DNA from 3 places in the Aureimonas phyllosphaerae genome. Region 2 is predicted to be linked to each of the others. Evidence: predicted binding sites of a transcription regulator. Region 2 holds the regulator's gene; each other region holds the start of a gene.

The links. Region 2 encodes LexA, which represses DNA repair genes until DNA is damaged. Its sites were predicted from a motif close to TGTTCNNNNTGTGTTCNG; they were not measured.
Region 1: a site for LexA is predicted at 3,444-3,461, ahead of recA (recombinase RecA). Genes of this name have one in related genera too.
Region 3: a site for LexA is predicted at 6,014-6,031, ahead of ACLNGM_RS19070 (PA0069 family radical SAM protein). Genes of this name have one in related genera too.

Annotation. Positions count from the first base shown of each region.
Region 1 covers NZ_CP181348.1:3,063,295-3,071,174, forward strand. Annotated here, with positions in the region: gene cckA (cell cycle histidine kinase CckA) at 1-1,476, shown strand, start outside; gene ACLNGM_RS14490 (pseudouridine-5'-phosphate glycosidase) at 1,481-2,392, opposite strand; gene ACLNGM_RS14495 (PfkB family carbohydrate kinase) at 2,405-3,373, opposite strand; gene recA (recombinase RecA) at 3,522-4,595, shown strand; gene ACLNGM_RS14505 (zinc-dependent alcohol dehydrogenase family protein) at 4,652-5,695, opposite strand; gene phnN (phosphonate metabolism protein/1,5-bisphosphokinase (PRPP-forming) PhnN) at 5,771-6,364, opposite strand; gene ACLNGM_RS14515 (alpha-D-ribose 1-methylphosphonate 5-triphosphate diphosphatase) at 6,357-7,505, opposite strand; gene ACLNGM_RS14520 (DUF1045 domain-containing protein) at 7,502-7,880, opposite strand, start outside.
Region 2 covers NZ_CP181348.1:3,392,067-3,399,946, reverse strand. Annotated here, with positions in the region: gene gltA (citrate synthase) at 1-692, opposite strand, end outside; gene gltX (glutamate--tRNA ligase) at 832-2,253, opposite strand; gene ACLNGM_RS16185 (ComEC/Rec2 family competence protein) at 2,489-4,747, shown strand; gene lexA (transcriptional repressor LexA) at 4,701-5,357, opposite strand; gene glp (gephyrin-like molybdotransferase Glp) at 5,450-6,670, opposite strand; gene moaC (cyclic pyranopterin monophosphate synthase MoaC) at 6,667-7,149, opposite strand; gene trpC (indole-3-glycerol phosphate synthase TrpC) at 7,146-7,880, opposite strand, start outside.
Region 3 covers NZ_CP181348.1:3,985,155-3,993,034, reverse strand. Annotated here, with positions in the region: gene ACLNGM_RS19105 (cell wall hydrolase) at 1-751, shown strand, start outside; gene ACLNGM_RS19100 (AtpZ/AtpI family protein) at 872-1,213, shown strand; gene ACLNGM_RS19095 (F0F1 ATP synthase subunit A) at 1,327-2,076, shown strand; gene ACLNGM_RS19090 (F0F1 ATP synthase subunit C) at 2,151-2,375, shown strand; gene ACLNGM_RS19085 (F0F1 ATP synthase subunit B) at 2,448-3,065, shown strand; gene ACLNGM_RS19080 (F0F1 ATP synthase subunit B) at 3,077-3,559, shown strand; gene ACLNGM_RS19075 (ribonuclease HII) at 3,903-4,616, opposite strand; gene ACLNGM_RS19070 (PA0069 family radical SAM protein) at 4,800-5,957, opposite strand; gene ACLNGM_RS19065 (hypothetical protein) at 6,089-6,565, shown strand; gene moaB (molybdenum cofactor biosynthesis protein B) at 6,570-7,112, opposite strand; gene ACLNGM_RS19055 (4-(cytidine 5'-diphospho)-2-C-methyl-D-erythritol kinase) at 7,109-7,880, opposite strand, start outside.

The DNA.
Region 1 (7,880 bases), 330 kb from region 2:
GCGGCGATGGATGCGAACGGGCGCGTCACCCGCGCCAACGCCGCGTTCGCCAACCTTTTCGGCGACGAGGCCGCCATGGGGCGCGGCGCCGTCTCGGAATGCCTGCGTGAGGAGAACCGCGAAGCGCTGCGCCAGGCCGTGTCGGCGGCGATGCGCGGGCAGGCGGGCATTCCGTCGCTGGACGTCGACCTTATGAGCGAGCCGACCCGCTCGGCCCGCCTCTATCTCAGCGCCAATGCCGACGTCAGCGACGGGTCGGGCGAGGTGGCGATCCTCTACGGCGTCGACATCACGCAGCAGCGCACGCTGGAGGACCAGTTCGCCAAGTCGCAGCGGATGCAGGCGATCGGCAATCTCGCCGGCGGCATCGCGCACGACTTCAACAACGTCCTGACCATCATCACCGCGTCGGTCGATTTCCTGCTTCTCAACCACAGGACCGGCGATCCCTCGTTCCAGGACCTCCTGCTGATCAAGCAGAGCGCCAACCGCGCCGCCTCGCTGGTTCGCCAGCTCCTGGCCTACTCCCGTCGCCAGACCATGCGTCCCAAGATGCTGAATCTGACAGACGTGATCGCCGACATGCACCTTCTCCTGAAGCGCATTTCCGGTGATCTGGTGAAGCTGGAGCGGCAGCACGCGCGCGATCTCTGGCCTGTCATGGCGGATATCGGCCAGTTCGAGCAGGTCGTTACCAACCTCGTGCAGAACGCGCGCGACGCCATGTCGACGAACGGTCGCGTGATCATCTCGACGCGCAACGTTCCAACCGAAGAGGCTGCGCAGTTCGGCTACAGCGAGCTCGGCGAGGGCGACTACGTGCTGATGGAAGTCTCGGACACCGGATCGGGCATGCCCGCCGATGTCGCCGAGCGCATCTTCGAGCCGTTCTTCACGACGAAGGAGATCGGAAAGGGGACGGGCCTCGGCCTGTCGATGGTCTACGGCATCGTCAAGCAGTCCGGCGGATCGATCTTCGTCGAGACGAAGCCCGGCGAAGGTACGACCTTCCGCATCTTCCTGCCGCGGCACATTCCGGCTGAGGTCCCTTCCGCCAAGGGTGAGGTGCCGTCTCCGGCGGCCTCCAACGCCAAGCAGGACCTGTCCGGCACCGCCTCGATCCTCCTCGTCGAGGACGAGGACAATGTGCGCGCCGGCAATGTTCGTGCCCTCAAGATGCGCGGCTACGAGGTTCACGAAGCGTCGAGCGGTCTCGAGGCGCTCGACGTGATGGAGGAGATCGGTGGAAAGGTCGACCTCGTGGTGTCCGACGTCGTCATGCCGGAGATGGATGGCCCGACCCTTCTGCGCGAGATGCGCAAGCAGCGGCCGGACCTGAAGTTCATCTTCGTCTCGGGTTATGCCGAGGACGCATTCGCCAAAAACCTGCCCGAAGGGGAGAAGTTCGGCTTCCTGCCGAAACCCTTCTCTCTCCGTGAGTTGGCCGTGGCGGTGAAGGAAGCGCTGGAAGAATAGGCGGTCAGGCGCAGGCGCTCGCGACGGCGATCCGGGCTGCCAGCCGCGCGTTCGAGCGGACGAGTTCGATGTTGGCCTCCAGCGAGCGACCGCCGCTGAGTTCGAAGATCCGCTGAAGAAGGAACGGCGTCACCGCCTTGCCGCGAACGCCTGCCGCCTCCGCATCCCGCAGGGCCCTCTCGATCCAATCGCCCACCGTCTCGCGGTCGATCTCCAGTTCGGGTGACAGCGGATTGGCGATGAGCATTCCGCCGTCGAGGCCGATCGCCTTGCGGGCGGATTGGAAGGCGGCGATCTCCTCGGGCGTATCGAGGCGAAGCGGGGCGGGAATGCCGGAGCCGCGAGACCAGAAGGACGGGAGTTCGTCCACCCCGAACCCGACGACGGGAACGCCTTTGGTTTCCAGCACTTCGAACGTCTTGTGAAGGTCAAGGATTGCCTTCGCGCCGGCGCAGATGACGATGACTTGCGTTCGAGCCAGTTCGTCGAGATCGGCCGAGATGTCGAAGCTCGTCTCGGCGCCGCGATGAACGCCGCCGATCCCGCCGGTGGCGAAGGTACGGATTCCGGCCAGCGCAGCCGCGATCATCGTCGCCGCCACGGTGGTCGATCCCGTGCGCCCGGTCGCCATGGCAAAGGCGAGATCCGCACGCGACAGCTTCATGGCGCCGGCAGTCTGCGCGAGCCTGACGAGTTCGTCGTCCGACAGCCCGATCCGCAGGACGCCATCGAGGACGACGATGGTCGCAGGCTCGGCGCCCTCGTCGCGGATCAACGCCTCGACGCCGCGTGCCATCTCGACATTCTGCGGCCACGGCATGCCGTGGGTGATGATGGTCGACTCCAGTGCGACCACGGGCCGCCCCGCATCGAGAGCCGCCTGGACAGCCGGGGAACATTGAAAGGTTTGGGCCACAGGGAGCCTCCGTCAGATCTGCAGGAATTCGGGTGGGGGAAGCGATGCCGCGATTGCCGCGGCATCCTTTGCCGAACTGCCAGCGAGGCCGGTGCTGATCCGCAGCGACGCCGCCGCAAGACCGAGGCGTACGGCATCTAGGAATGGACGATCATCGAGCCAGGCGCCAAATGCCACGCCGGCCAACGTGTCACCTGCACCGACCACATCGGTCACAGCCGCGACCATCGGGGGTGCCTGCCGCAAGGCAACGTCCGCATCGACGACCAGGACCGACCGGGGGCCGTCGGTCACGATGGCCCGTTCGAGCCCTCCGTTCCGGATCGACCGGACGAGGTCGGCATCACCGACGTCCGAGTGCAATGACAAGAGCGTCGCGATCTCCACACGCGAGGCGAAGAGAACTGAGAGCTCCGGACGGATTGTCGCCAGGCGCGTGATCTTGGCTGGGGAGACGGCAATCGCGCCGAGTCTTTGAGGCCGAAGCGAAGCGAGCTGCTCCAGCGCCGCCGGCGGGAGATTGGCGTCGACAAGAACGCCATCCGCTTCGGCGATTCGATCGAGGAGATGCCGACGTGACAGAACGCGCGGCGTGAGACGATCGTAGATCTCCATATCGGCAACGCCGCCGACCAGATCGCCACCGGCATCGACAAGGGCTGTGTAGGTGGCGGAGCGGCGGTCGAGCCACGCGATGCGGCCGTCGACGACATCGAAGCGATCGAGCTCTGCACCGACCCGTTCCGCCACATCGTCGCCGCCGCAAGCGCTGACGAGGGTCGCCGCACTCCCGAACAGCTTCAGCGCGAGAGCCGCATTGAACGCAGCGCCGCCAAGACGCTCGACGACGCGGCCAGGATTCGAGAACCCCCGCCGGAACGGGGTGCTGGAAAGCGCGATGCGATCGAGGTGAGCTGCTCCCAGCAGGAGGACCGAAGGCGGTTTGCGTTGGCCCGTATCCGTCAACGCTTCGTCAACCATTGGACGTGTTTGCGAACCAGCGAATCACTGGCGATTTGCGAGAACAAATCGGGATCATCGCTTGCGAAACGAGAACAAAAAGAGTACATGGAGAACCACGGTAACGACGTTGCACCCCACCATCGCTCATGGAATAAGGTCCTGCCCCATGGCCCAGAATTCACTCCGTCTCGTTGAGGATACATCGGTGGACAAAACAAAGGCGCTCGACGCAGCCCTGTCGCAGATCGAGCGGGCCTTCGGCAAGGGCTCGATCATGCGGCTCGGTGCCACCGAGAAGCTCGACATCGAGACGATCTCGACCGGCTCGCTCGGACTCGACATCGCGCTCGGCGTCGGCGGTCTTCCGAAGGGTCGTATCGTCGAGATCTACGGCCCCGAGTCGTCGGGCAAGACGACGCTGGCGCTCCACACGGTCGCAGAGGCCCAGAAGGGCGGCGGCGTCTGCGCCTTTGTCGACGCGGAACACGCGCTCGATCCGGTCTATGCCCGCAAGCTCGGCGTCGATCTCGACAGCCTCCTGATCTCGCAGCCGGACACGGGCGAGCAGGCGTTGGAGATCGTCGACACGCTGGTCCGCTCCGGTGCGATCGACGTGCTCGTGGTCGATTCGGTCGCCGCGCTGACCCCGCGCGCCGAGATCGAGGGCGAGATGGGCGACTCGTTGCCCGGCATGCAGGCTCGCCTGATGAGCCAAGCGCTGCGCAAGCTGACGGGCTCGATCTCGCGCTCGAAGTGCATGGTCATCTTCATCAACCAGATCCGCATGAAGATCGGCGTGATGTTCGGCTCGCCGGAGACGACGACGGGCGGCAACGCCTTGAAGTTCTACGCTTCGGTGCGCCTCGACATCCGCCGCATCGGTTCGATCAAGGAACGCGAAGAGGTCACGGGCAACCAGACCCGCGTGAAGGTGGTGAAGAACAAGCTCGCACCGCCGTTCAAGCAGGTCGAGTTCGACATCATGTACGGCGAGGGCGTGTCGAAGGTCGGCGAGCTGGTCGACCTCGGTGTGAAGTCCGGGATCGTCGAGAAATCGGGCGCCTGGTTCTCGTACAACTCCCAGCGCCTCGGTCAGGGCCGCGAGAACTCCAAGCAGTTCCTGCGCGACAATTCGGCCGTCGCTGCCGAGATCGAGGCCGCGATCCGCCAGAACGCGGGACTGATCGCCGAGCAGCTGCTGCAGAACGGCGGTCCGGATCCGAACGACGACGCCGAGTGATCGGGACGAGAGAGGGCGCCGTAAGGCGCCCTTTTCATTTCTGCTGCAGGAACGGTTCAGATCTTCGGGTCGATCATGGTGATGCCGTCCGGGGCGCTCCGTCCCATCGCGACGAGGGCGGGAACCGCCGCTTCCAGCGGCAGCGTTTCGCCGATCAGTCGATCGGGACGCAGGGAGCCCGTAAGGATCATCTCCAGCATCGCGTCGTACCGCCATGACTGCATGCCGTGGCTGCCGTAGATTTCCAGCTCGTGGGCAATGACCTGCGCCATGGGTATCGACGCCTTCGCGTTGTCCGCCAGCATCAAGCCGACCTGCACGTGGCGGCCCCGGCGGCGAAGATTGGCGATGGAATTGAAGCAGGTCTCGGGGTGCCCCAGCGCGTCTAGCGAGACATGCGCGCCGCCCCCGGTGATGTCGCGGACGGCCTCGACGACGGCGGGAACTTCGCGAGAGTTGACGGTTGCAGTCGCGCCCATCTTCCGCGCCAGTTCGAGCTTGTGGTCGGCAACGTCGATCGCCACGACGCGCGCGCCGAGCGCCGAGGCGATCATGACGGCCGACAGTCCCACACCGCCTGCGCCATGCACCGCAACCCACTCGCCGCCGCGCACACGCCCCTGATCGACTACGGCGCGAAAGGAGGTGGCGAAGCGGCAGCCGAGGCTGGCGGCCGTCCGGAAGTCCATGCTCTCCGGCAGGCGCACCAGATTGTTGTCCGCCCGCTCGATCGCCACGAACTCGGCAAACGAACCCCAATGCGTGAAGCCGGGCTGGAACTGCGCCTCGCAGACTTGCTGGTGCCCGGCATGGCATTCCCGGCAGTGCCCGCATGCCGCGATGAAGGGGACGGTGACGCGCTCGCCCGGCCTGAAACCTCGCACGTCCCGCCCGACGGCGGCGACGACGCCAGCGAACTCGTGTCCGGGCACGTGCGGCAGGCGAATGTCGGCATCGTGCCCCATCCAGCCATGCCAGTCGCTGCGGCAGAGACCCGTGGCCATGACCTCGATCACCACGCCGTCCGGGGCCGGGGTCGGATCGGGAACCTGCCGGATGTCCGGTTCGGTCCCGAACGTCTCGAAGATCATGGCTTTCATGGTGCGGCGCTCCGTCTGGCGGGAGCATCCTCCACCGCAACGGCGTCGCAACGTCAAGACGACTGCGGCGGGCCGTCAGTCGGGATGCCGGATGGATGCCACGAGGCCGCGCAGATGGTCCTGCAAGATCTTTGCGTTCGGGCCCGGCGGCCCGCTGTTGTCGATCCTTAGCGCGCTTTCGCAGCGGGCCGGAATGTCGAGGCCGACTTGGCGGGCGAGCCGTCGTTCGATCTCGTCGGCGCTCTCCCGGCCGCGCGCGGCGATGCGTTCGACGAGGACGGCGCGAGGGGCGGTGATCTCGACCACTGCGATCCGCCCGAAGCGAGCGACGGCATCCGCGAGGGACCGACGGGAGAGGTTCGCCACCACGATCCGACCGGACCGGACGCGGTCCTCGATCGCAAGCGGCAGTCCGTAGGCGAGGCCATGGGCCCGCCAGGTCAGACAGAAGCCGCCGGCAGCCTCGACGTTTGCAAACGCGTCCGCGTCGAGGCTCTCATGATCCTCGGTCTCGCCGTCCTGTGGCCGGGTGATCGTGCGCCGGGCCAGTTCGATGCGGGGCTCGTCGGTCAGACCCTCGAACGCAAGACGGATCAACGTGTCCTTGCCGGCACCGCTCGGGCCGACCACGGCCACAAGGAGCCCTTGGGGCGTTCGATCGTCACGCAACGCGCCGTCCCTCGCGCCAGACGCTCCGCACCACAGGCGGCTTGGCGGCACCCGTTTGCGTGCGCACGCGCACGAGATCGGCGCGCAGGCCGACGGCGATCTCGCCACGGTCGTCGAGGCTGGCCACGCGCGCAGGTGTCCGCGTGACCATCGCGGTCGCCGCAGGCAGCCCGATCGATCCCGCCAGCACGAAGGTCGCCTGGATGAGGCTGAATGGCACGTAGTCAGACGACAGGACGTCGAGAACGCCGATCTCGACGAGATCCTTCGCCGACACGTTGCCCGAATGCGAGCCGCCACGTACGACGTTGGGCGCCCCCATCAACACCGACAGCCCGGACTCGCGCGACAGCCTTGCCGCCTCCAGCGTGGTCGGAAACTCGGCCAGCGCGATGCCGAGCTCGCGGCTTTCCTCGACATGCGCGGCCGTGGCGTCGTCGTGGCTGGCGAGCGTGATGCCGGCTTCCCGGCAGCGCCCGGCGATATGGCGCCGGTTGCCCGGCGAGTTCGCTTCCGACTCTGCCACGCGCCGCGCACAGAACGCGTCGAACACGGCATCCGTCATCCGCATCTTGCCCTGGTAGTAGGTACGGTAGGTTTGGATGTTGACGAACTGGCGCTGGCCGGGCGCGTGGTCCATCAGGGAGGCGAGGCGCACGCGCTCGTTACCGATCATGGTCTCGAAGGCCGGCACGACGTCGGGCGCCGAGACCTCGCATCGCAGATGGATGAAGTGCTCGGCGCGCAGCCGGCCGTCGTGCGTCGCCTCGAGGATCGCGTCGGCCATCGCCGACATATCGGATGAACCGAGCGCGGCATCCTCGTCCATGCCGACTCGAAGGGCGTCGAACACGGTGGTGATGCCGGAGGCCGAAACTTGGGCATCGTGGGCCTGCAGCGCAGCGTCGATGTTCCAGCGCACCTTTGGACGGGGGAGGTAGTGGCCTTCCAGATGATCGGTGTGAAGCTCGACGAGGCCGGGCAGAAGGTAGTCGCCCTCCATGTCCGTCCCAACATTAGACGTGCCGGTCGAGATGTCGGCGATCCGTCCGTCGCGAACGAGGATGCTGCCCTCGATCACCTCGTCGGCCAAAACGATGCGGGCGTTGTGGAAGACCTCTTCGGTCGCTGGACTACTCATGTCGGGCTCGTTGCGGTATCGGAAGACAGGGAGTGGAGGGCGTGGACGTGGAACGGCTCGCCGGGACGCGATTCGACGAACAGCGCGAGACCGTCGATCGCCAGCGGCCGCCCGAGCGCGGGCGCGAAGCGTTCCTGAAGTCGCGCCTCGACCGCTGCCGCATCCTCATCTGCGACGGGGCCGGTCAGGGTCATGTGGAAACGGAATTCGTCGAAGACATAAGGGTAGCCCCAGCGATCGAGGTGCCCGCGCTGCCGTACGGTGAGCCGGTCCGGCGCGCGGCGAGCCAGTTCGGCCACGTCGAGCGGCGCTCGAAAGCGCTCGAACTCTCGCACGGTCTCGTCGGCCAACGCGTGAAGGGCTGGCTCGCGCGCG
Region 2 (7,880 bases):
TGTTCGTGGTCGGCATGGAGCGTGAAGATACGGTCCATGGCGCGGGCCAGCACCGGGTTGATCTGATACGGCTCGCAGGGCACCGCAAAGCACATATGCAGGAAGTTTTCCGCGTAGGAGAGGTCGTTGCGCGGGTAAACGAACGGCTGGCCGATGTGATACTTGTAAGCCATGGCCGCCAGCGTCGGCGTCTTGGCGATCATGCGGATCGAAGCGACCATCCGCTGGTGCGGGTCCGCGATGTCGGTCGAGTCGTGGTAGAAGGCCGAGAGTGCGCCGACCGAACCGACCATCACGGCCATCGGATGCGCGTCGCGACGGAAGCCAGTGTAGAAGCGCGACATCTGCTCATGCACCATGGTGTGGCGCGTCACGCGGTAGGTGAAGTCGTTCATCTCGGCGGCGGTCGGCAGTTCGCCGTAGAGCAGGAGATAGCAGGTCTCAAGGAAGTTGCCGCGCTCGGCGAGCTGATCGATCGGATAGCCGCGGTGCAGCAGCACACCTTCGTCGCCGTCGATGAAGGTGATCTTTGATTCGCAGGAAGCGGTGGACGTAAAGCCTGGGTCGTAGGTGAAGAGCCCAGTATCCTTGTAAAGCGCCGCGATGTCGACAACATCGGGACCGATCGTCCCGTGGCGCAGCTTAAGCTCGGTTTCCTTCGGGCCTAAGGTCAGTTTCGCCGAATCGGTCATTCGTTCCCCTTCTGGATGTCCGCCGGGCAGCGCCCGGCGAGAGCCGATCGGCAGGGAATGCGCCGAGCGCACGTTCGATGCCGATATCGTACGGAATTATTGCACCGCACTCTGTTAAGCGCCAGTGCAGGCCAAGGGTTCATGCAGCCTGATCGCGCAGCCTGGCCAATGTTTCATCACGCCCGAGGACGTCGAGCACGTCGAAGACGCCCGGAGAGGTCGTCTTGCCGGTGAGGGCGGCGCGCAGCGGCTGCGCCGCCTTACCGAGCTTCAAGCCTTCGCGCTCCGCATAGTCGCGGACGACGGCTTCAATGGAGCCGGCATTCCACTCGGTCAGGGCTTCGAGGGCCGGCAGCAGCCCCGAGACGACCTCCCGCCCGCCGCCGGCCAAGATCTCCTCCGCCTTCGGGTCGATGGGCAGGGGGCGCGAGGCAAAGAGATAGGCAGCGCTCTCCGTCAGCTCGACCAGCGTCTTGGCGCGCTCCTTGAGGCCCGGCATCGCGCGCAGCAGACGGTCACGCACCACGTCGTCGGGCGCCGAGCGCAGGATAGCGCCGTTCGGCAGGTGCTCGCGCACGTCCATCAGGTGATCGACGAGATCGGCATCCACGCTCATACGGATCCAGTGACCGTTTACGGCATCGAGCTTGGCGAAATCGAAACGCGCCGCGCCACGATTCACATCGTCGATGTCGAACCAGGCGATCATGTCCTCGGGCGAGATGATCTCCTCGTCCCCATGGCTCCAGCCGAGACGCACGAGGTAATTCTTCAGGCCGACGGGGAGATAACCCATCTCGCGATAGGCCTCGACGCCCAGGGCACCATGTCGCTTCGACAGCTTCGCCCCGTCCGCCCCGTGGATGAGCGGGATATGGGCGAAGACGGGAACGTCCCAGTCCAACGCCTTGTAGATCAACGTCTGGCGACCGGCGTTGGTCAGGTGATCGTCACCGCGAATGATATGCGTGACGCCCATGTCGTGGTCGTCGACGACGACCGCGTGCATGTAGGTCGGCGTCCCGTCCGAGCGAAGGAGAATGAAGTCGTCGAGGTCCTTGTTGGGAAAGCGGACTTCACCCTGGACACGGTCGTGCACCACAGTCTCGCCGTCCATCGGAGCCTTGATGCGGATCACCGGTTTGACACCCGCCGGCGCCTCGGACGGGTCGCGGTCGCGCCAGCGCCCGTCGTAGCGCGGAGGGCGCTTCTCCGCCTTGGCCTTCTCGCGCATCTCGTCGAGTTCGGCCGGGGAGGCGTAGCAGTAATAGGCCTTTCCGGCCGCAACCAGCTCCTCGGCCACCTCACGGTGACGCGGCGCGCGCTCGAACTGGGAAACCGGCGGCTCGTCGGCGTCGAGACCGAGCCAATGCAGACCGTCGATGATCGCCTTCACAGCGGGTTCGGTGGAACGCTCGCGGTCGGTATCCTCGATGCGCAGCAGCATCTTGCCGCCCGTCTTGCGAGCGTACAGCCAGTTGAAGAGCGCCGTACGCGCGCCACCGATATGAAGATAGCCCGTCGGCGACGGTGCGAACCGGGTTACGACGCGGTCGGTCATGGAAGGTCCTCGAAGGTGGAAGAATCGCGCCAGCCGTCGGACACGAGGTCCGAAATGGTCTGTGCAGAGCCGGCTGGACGATGCCTGTCTTTCTCGGCCCGTGGTGTAGCATAGCGGGAAGGCGAGACAAGCGAAGCGAACCGATGTGACGACCAAGGGACATAGCGTCACGACACCATCGCTCGGCAGCCGGGTCGGCAAGAGCGGTCCGTCCTCGCTGCCCCTCCTTGCCGCGATGCGCGCGTGGCTGGCACGTCAGGTCGCGCTGGAGGAGCGTTCGCGCACGGCGTTCGCGCTCTTTCCGATCGCGATGATCGCAGCAGCGGCGACGTTTTACCGAACGACGTTCCAGCCGGGTCTCGCGGCGATCGCGCTTCTCGCGGGCGTCGGTGCCCTTTCGCTCGCTCTGCCAGGAATGGCACGCTCGTTCCGTGTCGGCGGCGTCGTCGGGCTCGGTCTTGCGGCGGGCTTCGCCGCCTGTATCGCGGAGCGCGCCCGCACCGAGACGACGCTTTTCTCGGGCGAGGCGACGGTGCGGATCGCCGGGCCGGTGTTGGCGCGGGAGCAGGACGACCGCGGTCGCTATCGATACATCGTCGAAATCGAATCGACAGAACGCCCGGTCCTCTCACGACCGCCGGAGCGCGCGCGGATCGTTGTTTCGAGCCGACACGAGCCCTTGCCCATCGGCTCGACCTATCGAGGGCTCGTGCGCCTGCGTCCACCTTCGGGGCCGGCCTATCCCGGTGCGCACGATTTCGCCTTCGGGTCATACTTCGGGGGGCTGGGCGCCTACGGGTTCTCGCTCGGCGCGCCGGCACCACCGGGCGCATTGCGCGACCCGTCGATCTCGGACCGCATCGCGACGCTGCGACTTGCTATGGGGGAGACAATTCGGGCCGTCCTTCCGGGCGCGACAGGTGCGGTCGCCTCGGCCCTCGTGACCGGGGAGCGAGCCGGAATCCCGGAGGAGATCAACGAGGATCTGCGCGTCACGGGGTTGGCGCATGTGCTGTCGATCAGCGGCTTTCACATGGCGCTCGTCGCCGGTTTCTTCCTTCTCGTCACGCGCCTCGGCCTCGCGACCGTCGTGCCGATGGCTCTCCGTTGGCCGATCAAGAAACTGGCGGCGGTCGTTGCCCTCGTAGGGACCGGCTTCTACTTCCTTCTCGCCGGCGACAACGCCGCAACGGAGCGCTCCTTCGTCATGATCGCGGTCATGCTGGGCGCGGTGCTTCTCGATCAGCCTGCACTGACCCTGCGAAACGTCTGCATCGCTGCGGTCGTGGTCATCGCGCTGTCGCCTCATGTCGTACCGACAGCCACCTTTCAGATGTCCTTCGCGGCAACGGCAGCATTGATCGGCGCATATGGCGCCTACGCTCGATGGCAGTCCCGGCGGAACGAGGGCCAGCGTAGGGAAGGCCTGTCGATCCGATGGCTGAGCCTCATTCTTCTGGGGATGGCGATGTCGTCGCTGATTGCCGGCGCCGCTACCGCGCCGTACGCGATCTACCACTTCCAGCGCGGCGCTCCGTTCTCGCTCATCGCCAACATCGTGGCGACGCCTTTCTTCAGCTTTTGGATCATGCCGTTTGCGATGCTGGCCGTGCTGGCCATGCCGTTCGGCCTTCACGTTCTTCCCCTCAAGGCGATGGGGTGGGGCCTCGACCTCGTCTTCGCCCTGGCTGCCTATCTCGCCGACGCGTTTCCGGACTATCCGACCGGCCTGATCAGCGGCCCAGCACTCATCTGCTTTTCGGCCGCGATCCTCATCGTCTCCTTTTCCGCCAGCGGACTTCGCTGGTTCGCGCTTGCGCCGATTGCCATCGGCTTTGCGCTCTTGCGTCCCGGACCTGCTCCGGAGCTCTTGCTCTTCGAGGACGGTCGCGAACTCGCTTTGATCGATAGGGACGGGCAACTGCACTCCGTCCAGCCACGACCATCCACCTTCGTCTGGGACCAGTGGCGACGCGCGTTGCAAACCGAGCCGGGACAGCGGGCAAGTCACAGCCGGACTAGCTTGGTGTCCGCCCCAACGACGGACGGCGCCGTGACGTCCAATCTTTCCAGCGCCGGAGCATTCCGATGCGAAGACGGCATCTGTCGCGGACTAACCCGGTCCGGACTGCGGATCGCGTGGAGCGATGATTATCAGAAGCTCGACGACGTCTGCCGCGACAGCGATATCGCCATCATGGCGCGGGCTGTCCGGGCGAACGCCTGCCGGACCGGCGATGCCCGACTGGTCACGTTGAGGACCCTGCGCCGAACCGGCTCTCTCGCGATCTCCCGCGCCTCTGACGCAACGATCGAAATGCGCCACTCCATACCGACCGAGCCGCAGGCCTGGAACCGCCATCGCTTCGCGGCATGGCCTGAGTACTGGCGCAAATCGGACAGCGCGACGGCCGAAACGACAGGCCGCGCCGAGGATCGTCGCGCTGTCAGTGATAGCGCCGGATCAGCCCCACCAGTTTCCCCTGGACCTTGACCCGATCAGCGCCCAGCAGACGCGTCTCGTAAGCCGGATTGGCGGCCTCGAGCGCCACCATGCCGCCCTTGCGGCGAAATCGTTTCAGCGTGGCTTCCTCATCATCGACGAGCGCGACCACGATTTCTCCAGCGCTCGCCGACTCGCTGCGCTGAATCACGACGGTATCCCCATCCAGGATGCCGGCTTCGATCATCGAGTCGCCCTTGACCTCCAGCGCGTAATGTTCGCCGGATCCAAGCATCTCGGGCGGCACGACGATGTCGTGCGTGTTCTGCTGAATGGCCGAGATCGGAACACCGGCTGCGATGCGGCCCATGACCGGCACGGAGGAAACGTCGCGTTCGACGGCTCGCGGTGTCTTGAACAAGGGCTCCACGTTGGACGGACGGGAGGCAGGCGGCGCGGCCGCCGCCTTGGCTGCGGACTCCGGCAGCTTCACCACCTCCAGCGCCCGCGCCCGATTTGGTAGGCGCCGGATGAAGCCGCGCTCCTCGAGCGCCGTGATCAAGCGGTGGATGCCGGACTTCGAACGGAGATCCAAGGCGTCCTTCATCTCGTCGAAGGACGGAGGGACGCCCACCGATTGCAGACGCTCATGAATGAACATCAGAAGCTCGTGCTGCTTGCGCGTCAGCATGGGACGATTCCTCGAAACAAAACCTGAACAAACCTAGCTGTTCCGTTTGTGTTCTGCAAGGATCATCCGGTGGTCAGCATAACGTACTCGCACGGCTCGCCTGCGACGGCAGCCGGCGCGAAGGCCGGGCGAACGAGGAGAGCGTCGGCACGCGCGAAAACCGAGAGAAGCGAGGAGTCCTGCCGAGGCAGCGGCACGACGCGGCATGGCGAGCCGGCGGGGTCGATTTGGATGTGGGCGCGCAGGAAGTCCGTCCGCTTGTCGTTGGCCTTGACGTCGAGCCCAAGGATGCCGCGTCTCCGGCGACTGACGGGAGCGGCGCCGGACAGTTTCTCGATCAGCGGGCGCAGGAACAGTTCGGCGGTGACGAGGCTGGACGCTGGGTTTCCCGGTAGACCAAGGATGCGCATAGGGCCCAGCGAGCCAGCCATCAACGGTTTTCCCGGCCGCATTGCGACCCGCCAGAAATCGAGCGTGGCACCGGCTTCGGTGAGGACCGGTCCGACGAGATCGTGGTCGCCCACCGATGCGCCGCCGACGGTCACCAGGATGTCGGCCCTTGCGTTCTGGGCCCGCTCGATGGCCGACGCGAGATCGTCCCGGCGATCGGGGATGATCCCGAGGTCGATGACAGAGCCACCGATCACGCGAACGATCATCGAGATGGCCAGCGTGTTGGATGCGACGGTCTGCGAGGGTCCCGCCGGCGTGCCCGGAGGAACCAGTTCGTCGCCCGTGGCCGCGATGGCGACACGCACCCGTCGCCGGACTTCGATCGTTCCATAGCCGCCGCTTGCCGCGAGGGCGCAGGCAGCGGGTGTCAGCCGGGACGCGGCTGGCGCGAGGACGTCGGAGAGGCGGAAATCGTTGCCAGCGCGGCGAATGTGCGCCCCGGGCTCGACGCGTTCCAGAATGCGGACCTTAGACTCAGCGGGTCGATCCGTATTCTCCTGAATGACCACTGCATCCGCACCATCGGGGACCGGCGCGCCGGTGAAGATGCGCACCGCCTCGTCCGTCGACAGACTGCCGGAGAAGGCATGCCCCGCCGCCGATTCCCCGACGACCTTCAGAACCGGAGAGGGGCCGGTCAGGTCCGCCGCACGCACCGCGTACCCATCCATCGCGGAAGCATCGAACGCAGGTTGGGTTCGGCGCGCGTGGAGGTCGGCGGGTAGGACGCGTCCACACGCGTCTTCGATCGCGATGGCTTCGATACCGTCGACAGGGCTGACATTGCGAAGCAGCCGTTCAACGGCCTCGTCGAACGGAACCAGCGTCATGAGGCCGACCAGTGTCCCGAACGCCCGCCCGTCTTCTCGATGAGACGGATGGCCGTGATCGACATGCCCCGATCGACGGCCTTGGCCATGTCGTAGATCGTGAGGCACGCTATGGAGACAGCGGTAAGCGCCTCCATCTCGATGCCGGTCTTGCCGGTCACGCGTGCGCTCGCCGTAACGCGGATGCCGGGAAGCGCTGCCTGAATCTCCAGATCGACGGACACCTTCTCGAGCAGCAGCTGATGGCAGAGGGGAATGAGTTCGTGCGTGCGCTTGGCCGCCATGATGCCGGCGATGCGCGCGATCGAGAGAACATCGCCCTTCTTTGCCGAGCCGGAGCGGATCATGTCCAGCGTCTCGGCCGCCATCAGCACCAACCCTTCGGCGGTGGCTTCGCGGACTGTCGCATCCTTCGCGCCGACATCGACCATCGCCGCGTTGCCGGCTTCGTCCAGATGGGTCAGGCGATCGCCGCTCATGCCGCAGCGCCCGTCAGAAGCGCCTGCGTGGCACCCTCGACGTCCGCCTGTCGCATCAGGCTCTCGCCGATCAGGAAGGTGGAAATTCCCGAGCGATGCAGCCGACGGCAATCCTCGTGGCCACCGATGCCGCTCTCGCCCACCAAAATCCGGTCGCTACCCACCATGCCCGCCAGCCTCTCGCTCACAGCGAGATCGACCGCAAAGGTTCGCAGGTTGCGGTTGTTGACGCCGATCAACGGCGAGCGGAGCTTCAAGGCCCGCTCCGTCTCGGCCTCGTCATGCACTTCGATCAGCGCCGCCATGCCGAGATCGTCGGCCGCAGCCTCCAGATCGGCAGCCAGGGCGTCGTCGACCGACGCCATGATGATCAGGATCGCGTCCGCGTCCCACGCTCGCGCTTCCAGCACCTGGTAGGTGTCGAACAGGAAATCCTTGCGCAGGGCGGGCAGGGTGGTCGCGTTCCGGGCGGCGGTCAGAAACTCCGGAGCACCTTGAAAGGACGGTGCATCCGTCAGCACGCTGAGGCAGGCGGCGCCAGCCCGCTCGTAGGCTTCCGCGAGTGAAACGGGATCGAAATCCTCCCGGATCAGTCCTTTCGAGGGGCTGGCCTTCTTCACCTCTGCGATCAGCGCGAAGTCCCCGGCCTGGTGCTTCCTGCGGATGGCCGACGTGAAATCGCGCGGCGGCTGGCCGGCGGCGATGCGTCGGGTGAGTTCGCTAGCCGAAAC
Region 3 (7,880 bases), 590 kb from region 2:
GATGGGCGACGACGAGATGCGCACCGCGCTGGCCGGCCCCATGCCGTTCGGCGGGCCGACCCGCGTCGCGGCCTTCCGACGAAACGGGGCGGAGGCAGGCGTGAAGTCGACGCCCGATCCGGTCCAGGTCGCCGCCCGCCACGACGCGCCCGCGCCGGACGCCATCCCCGCCGGCAAGGTCGACGCCTTGCAGACGCTCGCAGCCTATGCACCCGAATCCCAACCGGGTCAGTCCAGCCTCTTCGATGCCGTGCTCCATCCGCAGGGCCAGGACTTCATCCCGCCGATCTCGCCGAAGGATCATGCTTGGGCCGCCTCGATCCTGCCGACCTCGTCCTTTACCGAGAAGGAGCAGACCTGCCTCGCCAACGGCATCTACTTCGAGGCGCGCGGCGAAACCGAGAAGGGTCAGGCGGCGGTGGCGCAGGTCATCCTCAACCGCGTGCGCAATCCGGCCTACCCGAAGACCATCTGCGGTGTCGTCTACCAGAACCAGGACTGGAAGAATCGCTGCCAGTTCTCGTTCGCCTGCGATGGCATCAAGGACGTGATCTGGAACAAGCGCGCCTACGGCACCGCCAAGCGGATCGCCGACGAGGTGACGCGCGGAAAGACGTGGCTCCCCGAGGTCGGCTCGGCGACCCACTATCACGCGACCTATGTCCGTCCCCGCTGGGCAAAGACCATGCAGAAGGTCGACAAGATCGGCCTCCACGTCTTCTATCGCACCTTCGGCGGCGGCTGGCGCTGACGCCCTGTCGCCCGCCGCCCTTCTGCCATAGATGGAAGGGAGCGCCGGCCTGGAGCCGGACACGGTGAAGTGAAGGATGGGGCGGCCTGCGGCCCGCCACCATCGGCAGGGCGGCGACGGATGACCCAGGACCACGAGAAGACCGACGCCGAACGCGCTGCCGATCGCGCCGCCCTGCAGGCGCGCCTCGATCACTTCAAGGCGACCCAGAAGACGCTCCTTCCGGAGATGGACGGGAAGCCCGGTTCGATGCAGGGCATGGCGCAGGGCCTGAAGATCGCCAGCGAGTTCATCGCCGGCGTCGTCGTCGGCGCGGTGATCGGCTACGGCATCGACCAGCTTTTCGGCACGACGCCCTTCGGATTGATCGTCTTCCTGCTCCTCGGCTTCGCCGCGGGCGTCCTCAACGTGATCCGTTCGGCCAGCCAGCCGACCCCGCCGAGCGATCCCCCTTCACGATAAGTGGATCGCACGGGGACAGAGCAGGCATTTCGCCCCGGAGGGTGTTGCGAAGCGCGGTTCAGGACGCTATGGCAGTCTCGCTCCGAGAGGGCGAGCATAAGAGGACCAAGCGTTTGGCGAACGATCCCCTTCATCAGTTTCAGATTTCTCGGCTGGTTCCGATCGAAATCGGCGGGGTCGATTTCTCGTTCACCAATTCTTCGTTGTTCATGGTCGCGACTGTCGCGGTCGCCACGGGCTTCCTGTATTGGTCGACCCGCGGCCGTGGACTGGTGCCGAGCCGCTCGCAGTCGGTCTCGGAACTCTCCTACGAATTCATCGCCAGCATGCTGCGCGACGCGGCGGGATCGAAGGGGATGAAGTTCTTCCCTCTCGTGTTCTCGCTCTTCATGTTCATCTTGGTGGCGAACCTCCTCGGGATGTTCCCGTACTTCTTCACCGTCACCAGCCACCTGATCGTCACCTTCGCGCTGGCCCTGCTCGTGATCGGCACCGTGGTGGTCGCTGGCATCAAGGGCCATGGCCTCGGTTGGTTCAAGGTCTTCGTTCCCTCCGGCGTTCCGGCGGCCGTGGTGCCCTTCGTGGTGCTGATCGAGGTCATCTCGTTCCTGTCGCGCCCGGTTTCGCTCTCGGTTCGTCTCTTCGCCAACATGCTGGCGGGCCACATCACGCTCAAGGTCTTCGCGGGCTTCGTGACCTCGCTCGGCGCGCTCGGCGCGGTGGGTGTGGGCGGCGCGATCCTGCCGCTGCTCATGACCGTCGGCATCACGGCGCTCGAATTCCTCGTGGCGTTCCTGCAGGCCTACGTCTTCGCGGTCCTGACCTGCATGTACCTCAACGACGCGGTCCACGTTCACCACTGACCGCTTCCCCTCGTCACGCGGCCGTCTCGGTCGCGGGCCTCAATCCCCCGCACGATCCACTAAAGGAGTTTCTCATGGACGCGGAAGCTGCACGTTACATCGGCGCTGGTCTGGCTTGCTTCGGCATGGCCGGCACGGCCCTCGCGCTCGGCAACATCTTCTCGAGCTTCCTCACCGGCGCACTGCGCAACCCGTCGGCTGCCGACGGCCAGTTCGGCCGCCTGATCTTCGGCTTCGCCGTCACGGAAGCTCTGGGCATCTTCTCGCTGCTCATCGCGCTGCTGCTGCTCTTCGTCTAATCTCAGGTTCTTGGGATTGTGCAGCCGGCCGCCCCGGACGGGGCGGCCGGACCCGTATCATCGGAGTAGGACATGTTCGTCACCGAAGCTTTCGCGCAGACAGAGGGTGCGCCTGATGGGCATGGAACGCCGTTGACCTCCGCTCCCACTCCTGCGACGTCTGAAGCCATCGGCGTGCCTGAGGGCGCGCACGAAGCGGGCGGTACCTTCCCGCCGCTGAACCCCGAATTTTTCGCCTCGCAGATCCTGTGGCTGGCGATCAGCTTCGGCGTCTTCTACTACGTCCTGTCGAAGACGATCATCCCGCGCATCGCCTCGGTCCTCGAGAATCGCCGCGAGCGCATCGCCGCCGACCTCGAGGCGGCCGAGCGCATGCGCGCCGATGCCGACGAGGCCCAGGCCGCCTACGAGCAGGAACTCGCCAGCGCCCGCGCCAACTCGCAGAAGATCGCCGGCGAGGCGCGCGATTCGGCCCGCTCCAGCGCCGACACCGAGCGCAAGCGCATCGAGGGCGAACTCGACGCCAAGCTCGAGGCGGCGCAGGCCCGCATCGCAGAAATCAAGGCCCGCGCGCTCGCCGACGTCGACACGATCGCGACCGATGCCGCCGAGGCCATCCTGACCGAACTGACCGGTGCCAGCGTCTCGCACGACGAGGTTGCCAACGCCGTTCGCGCCGTTCGCGCCTGAGGAGCTGAACCATGGCATTCGACGCAACATTCTGGGCGCTGATCGGCCTCATCCTCTTCCTCGCCGTCGTGATGTACTTCAAGGCGCCGGCGATGGCGGCCCGCTCGCTCGACAGCCGCGCCAAGCGGATCGAGAACGAGATGGAGGAGGCCCGCGAGCTGAAGGAAGAGGCCAAGCGCCAGCTGGCCGACTACCAGCGCCGCCGCCGCGAGGCCGAGGCCGAGGCACGCGAGATCGTCGCCAGCGCCCAGCGCGAGGCTGCCGGTCTCGTCGAGGAAGCCCGCATCAAGAGCGAGGAATACGTCGCTCGCCGTACGCAGGTCGCCGAGCAGAAGATCTCCCAGGCTGAAGCCGACGCGATCGCCGAGGTTCGCGCCTCCGCCGTCAACATCGCCATCGACGCCGCGACCCGCGTCATCACCGAGCGCAATCTCGGCACCGACGGCCAGATGACCGAGCGTTCCATCGAGGAAGTCCGCCGCCGCCTCAACTGAGCGTCGCACAGAACCCATTGAAGCGAGCCGCCCCCCGGGGCGGCTTTTTGCGTTTTGAGGGGTCGGTCGGTTTGCAAGCCGACACGACAGGGGACCGGCAGCCCGGATGGAACGAGCCACCGTCCGGGCTGGCTTAGTAGGGCTTCGATGCATCGGCCGCCGTCGCACGCAGGATCTACACGACCAGTCCACGCGTCGTGTTGCGAAGCACCCTCCTAAAGAGTGATAGCGGATGCGGTCGGGCGGGAGTATCGGAACCACGGCGCTGCGCGAATGCTGGCGCCGCCGGCAAGTCCACTCCGATAGCCTGAAAACCGAGCAAGCGATCCGCGCGACGCCGACCTCAGTCGGCGCGCGCCAGACGGGCCGCGACCGGGGCGAAGCTGCGGCGGTGATGGACGCAAGGGCCGACCGCCTCGATCGCCTCTAGATGCGCAGCCGTCCCGTAGCCCATATGCCGGCCGAAGCCGTAGGCGGGATGGGTGCCGCAAAGCGTCGCCATCATCCGGTCGCGCGTCACCTTGGCGACGATCGAGGCAGCGGCGATCGAGAGCGAGCGTGCGTCTCCGCCGATGACGGCCGTCGCGGGGCAGGCGAGGCGTGACGGCACGTCTCGACCGTCGACGAGCGCATGGCCCGGCGCGGTCGCAAGGCCCGCCAGAGCCCGCCGCATGGCGTTGAGCGTCGCCTGCCGGATATTGATGCGATCGATCTCGAGAGCACCGGCCGTCCCGACGCCGACCTCGGCACAGAGGAGGATTTCGTCGTAGAGGCGCTCGCGCTCGTGAGCTTTCAGCTTCTTGGAATCGTCGAGCCCCTCTGGCAGACGCTCAAAATCCAGAATCACCGCTGCGGCGACCACCGGGCCGGCCAGCGGTCCGCGTCCCGCCTCGTCGACGCCGGCGATCCGCTGATGTCCGAGCGTCAGGAGATGCCGCTCGATCGCGTCGTTCGGTCCCGGCTCATCCGAGCGGGGCAGCACGAGGCCGGGTGCGAACAGGGTGGGGAGCGAAGGATCGGAGGAACGGCGAGTCATCGTGCGGCGAATCTCGCGCATTCTCCGATCCTTCTCAAGCCCGGCGGCGGGTTGGCGGACCGCCGGGCTCGTCTGTGACGGCGGCGGAACGGGAAGACCGCCGACGTCCGTCGTCCGGATGCGGCCCCGGACGATCGATGGGAAGGCTCGCAAGCCTCCCGGTATCTTCAGGGCCCGGTCGAGCGACCGGATGGCCCTTCAGTGTCAAAGCAGTGATAGCTGCACGCCGCCACCCTTCGGGGCGCGGAAGAGGTCGCTGCGCAGCGTCGAGCGCTCGAGGTTCAGCGCCAGCCGCTTGGCGGCGAGTTCGAAACGGCGCTTGATCTGCTGCGCGTAGGGCCCCTTGCCGGTCATACGCTGACCCCATTCGGGATCGTAGTCCTTGCCGTCTCGCATCGAGCGCAGGAGCGCCATCACGTGGCGATAGCGGTTGGGGTAGTGGCGCAGCAGCCAGTCCTTGAAGAGCGGCGACACTTCGAGCGGCAGGCGCAGGAGCACGTAGCCGACCTCCTTCGCGCCGGCTTCCGCGGCCGCTTCCAGAAGGCGCTCGATTTCCGAATCCGTCAGGCCCGGAATGATCGGCGCCGTCATCACCATGGTCGGGATGCCTGCCTCGGTCAGCTGGCGCACGGCGTCGAAGCGCTTCGTCGGCGTGGCCGCCCGCGGCTCCATCAGGCGCGCCAGCTGGCGGTCCATCGTCGTCACTGACACGGCAACCCGCGCGAGACCCTTCGCCGCCATGCGCTGGAGAATGTCGATGTCGCGTGTCACCAGAGCCGACTTCGTCACGATGCCGACCGGATGGTTCGCCCGTTCCAGCACCTCGAGGATTTCGCGCATGATCCGGCGCGTCTTCTCGATCGGCTGATAGGGGTCGGTGTTCGTGCCGATGGCGATCGAGCGCGGCTCGTAGCCGGGCTTCGACAGCTCGTCTTCCAGAAGCTCCGCGGCGTTCGGCTTGGCGAAGAGCTTCGATTCGAAGTCGAGACCCGGCGACAGGCCCATATAGGCGTGGCTCGGCCGCGCGAAGCAGTAGACGCAGCCGTGCTCGCAGCCGCGATAGGGGTTCACCGAGCGGTCGAAGGAGATGTCGGGCGACTGGTTGCGCGTGATGATGGTGCGCGCCGCCTCGTTCTGCACCTCGGTGCGGAACGGCGGCAGCTCGTCGATCGTCGCCCAGCCGTCGTCAAAGGCGGCCCGCGCGAAGGGCTCGAAACGACCGGACGGATTCAGCCCCGCGCCGCGGCCACGTCGCCGGTCGAAGCCGACCCGCAGCCCCGACTGGTTCAGCATATGGTTCGCGATGTCGACGCCGCGGCCTGGGCCCATCGCGGCGCGGTCGATGCTTCGGATCTCGGACATGGGATTGGGTTCCCTCGGATACGATCCCGTTGAGACCCTGATCCTATTCATCCAATAAGAACAATACAAGAACAAAAGAGAACGAAACCGGACGCTGGCGGGCGATCTCGCATTGCGATAACGGGAAGGGGATGCTCACCGTCCTGATCCATGGCGCCGACGATGCGCCAGCATTCGCCCAGACACTCTCGCCGCTTGTCTCGGGCGCGGTGGAGGGGATCCTGCGCGACGTCGTGGTTCTTGATACGATGGGGGAGGATGTGCGGCGCGTCGCCGATCACGCGGGCTGCCGTCTGGCATCCGCAGGCGAAGTGCTGGCAGCCCCGGCGACCCTGAAGGGCGAATGGGTCCTGATCCTGCGCTCGGGCGAGCGCCTGCCGGAGAACTGGATCGACCGGGTGGTTCGCTATGCCGGCGGCCGGTCTGCGGTCGCCGCGGCCCGGTTGCCGGAGCCCGAGCCCGGCATCTTCAATCGCCTGTTCGGGCGCTCGCGCGGCGGCGTCCTTGCCTCGCGCGCGGCGCTGGTGGCGGCGGCCCCCGCCAGCGGCGGGCGGATCGATCGCCTCGTGAGGGCGCTGAAACCCCGCCGGATGCGGCGCGGCGCGTGATGCGTCAGGCCGAAAGGCCGCCGCGCCGCAGGTGTTCGTCCAGCCGCGGCATGATCTCGACGAAGTTGCAGGGCCGGTGGCGATAGTCGAGCTGCGCGGCGAGGATGCCGTCCCAGCCGTCGCGGCAGGCGCCGGGCGAGCCCGGCAGCGCGAAGACGAAGGTCGCGTTGACGACGCCCGCGGTCGCCCGCGACTGGATGGTCGAGACACCGATCTTCTCGAACGAGATCCGGTGGAAGACGATGGAGAACCCGTCCATCCGCTTGTCGAAGATCGGCTCCAGCGCTTCCGGCGTCACGTCGCGGCCGGTAAAGCCCGTGCCCCCGGTGGTGATCACGACGTCGATGCCGGGATCGCGCGACCAGCCGAGCACGCACTCACGGATCGCCTCGACGTCGTCGCGCACGATCCGGCGGTCGCCGAGCCGATGACCCGCGCCCTCCAGCCGCTCGATCAGCGTATCGCCCGAACGGTCGTCCTCGCGCGTGCGTGTGTCCGAGACCGTGAGGACCGCGATCGACAGGGGAATGAAGTCGCGGTCGCTCATGAGCCCTGTCCCGCCAGTTGCGTCGCCTTGACCCACCAGCCCGGCCGCGATGCCGCGATCCGGCGTTCTGCCTCGTGGCAGGCCGCATCGGAGGCGAAGAGGCCGAACACCGTCGCGCCGGAACCCGACATGCGGGCGAAGCGCGCGCCAGCCGCGTTTACGGCGTCCAAGGCGTCGCCGATCGCCGGCGCGAGCCCGAGCGCAGGGGGCTCCAGATCGTTGCGCGCGGCCGCAAGGTAGTGCGCCAGCGTCTCGAGGTCCGCGAAGCCCTTAGCTGGTGGGGCCACGAGAGGCGCATTGTCGCGCCGCATGAGGCCGGCAAAGACGGCGGGCGTCGCGACCGGCACGCCGGGATTGACGAGGAGGACGGGGATCGCGGGTAGGGCGGCCAGCCGCTCGGCGCGCTCGCCGATGCCGCGCACCACCGCCGCCTCGCCGGACAGGCACATCGACACGTCGGCGCCGAGCGAGACGCAGCGCTCGGCAAGCGAGGGCCGAAGCGCTGGATGTCGCGCGCCGAACCAGGCGAGCAGGGCGCCGGCATCCGCCGAGCCGCCACCGATGCCCGCGGCGTGCGGCAGATGCTTGGACAGGCGGATGGCGAGCGGCGACAGGCGTACGCCGCTGGCAGGGGCCAGTTCCTGCGCCAACGCCAGCGCCTTCATCACGAGATTGCCGCCGTCGGTCGGCACGCCCGCCCCGAGCGGCCCGTCGACGCTGAGCGCGTCGCGCGTGCCGGGGGCGATCTCCAGCCGGTCGCCGAACTCG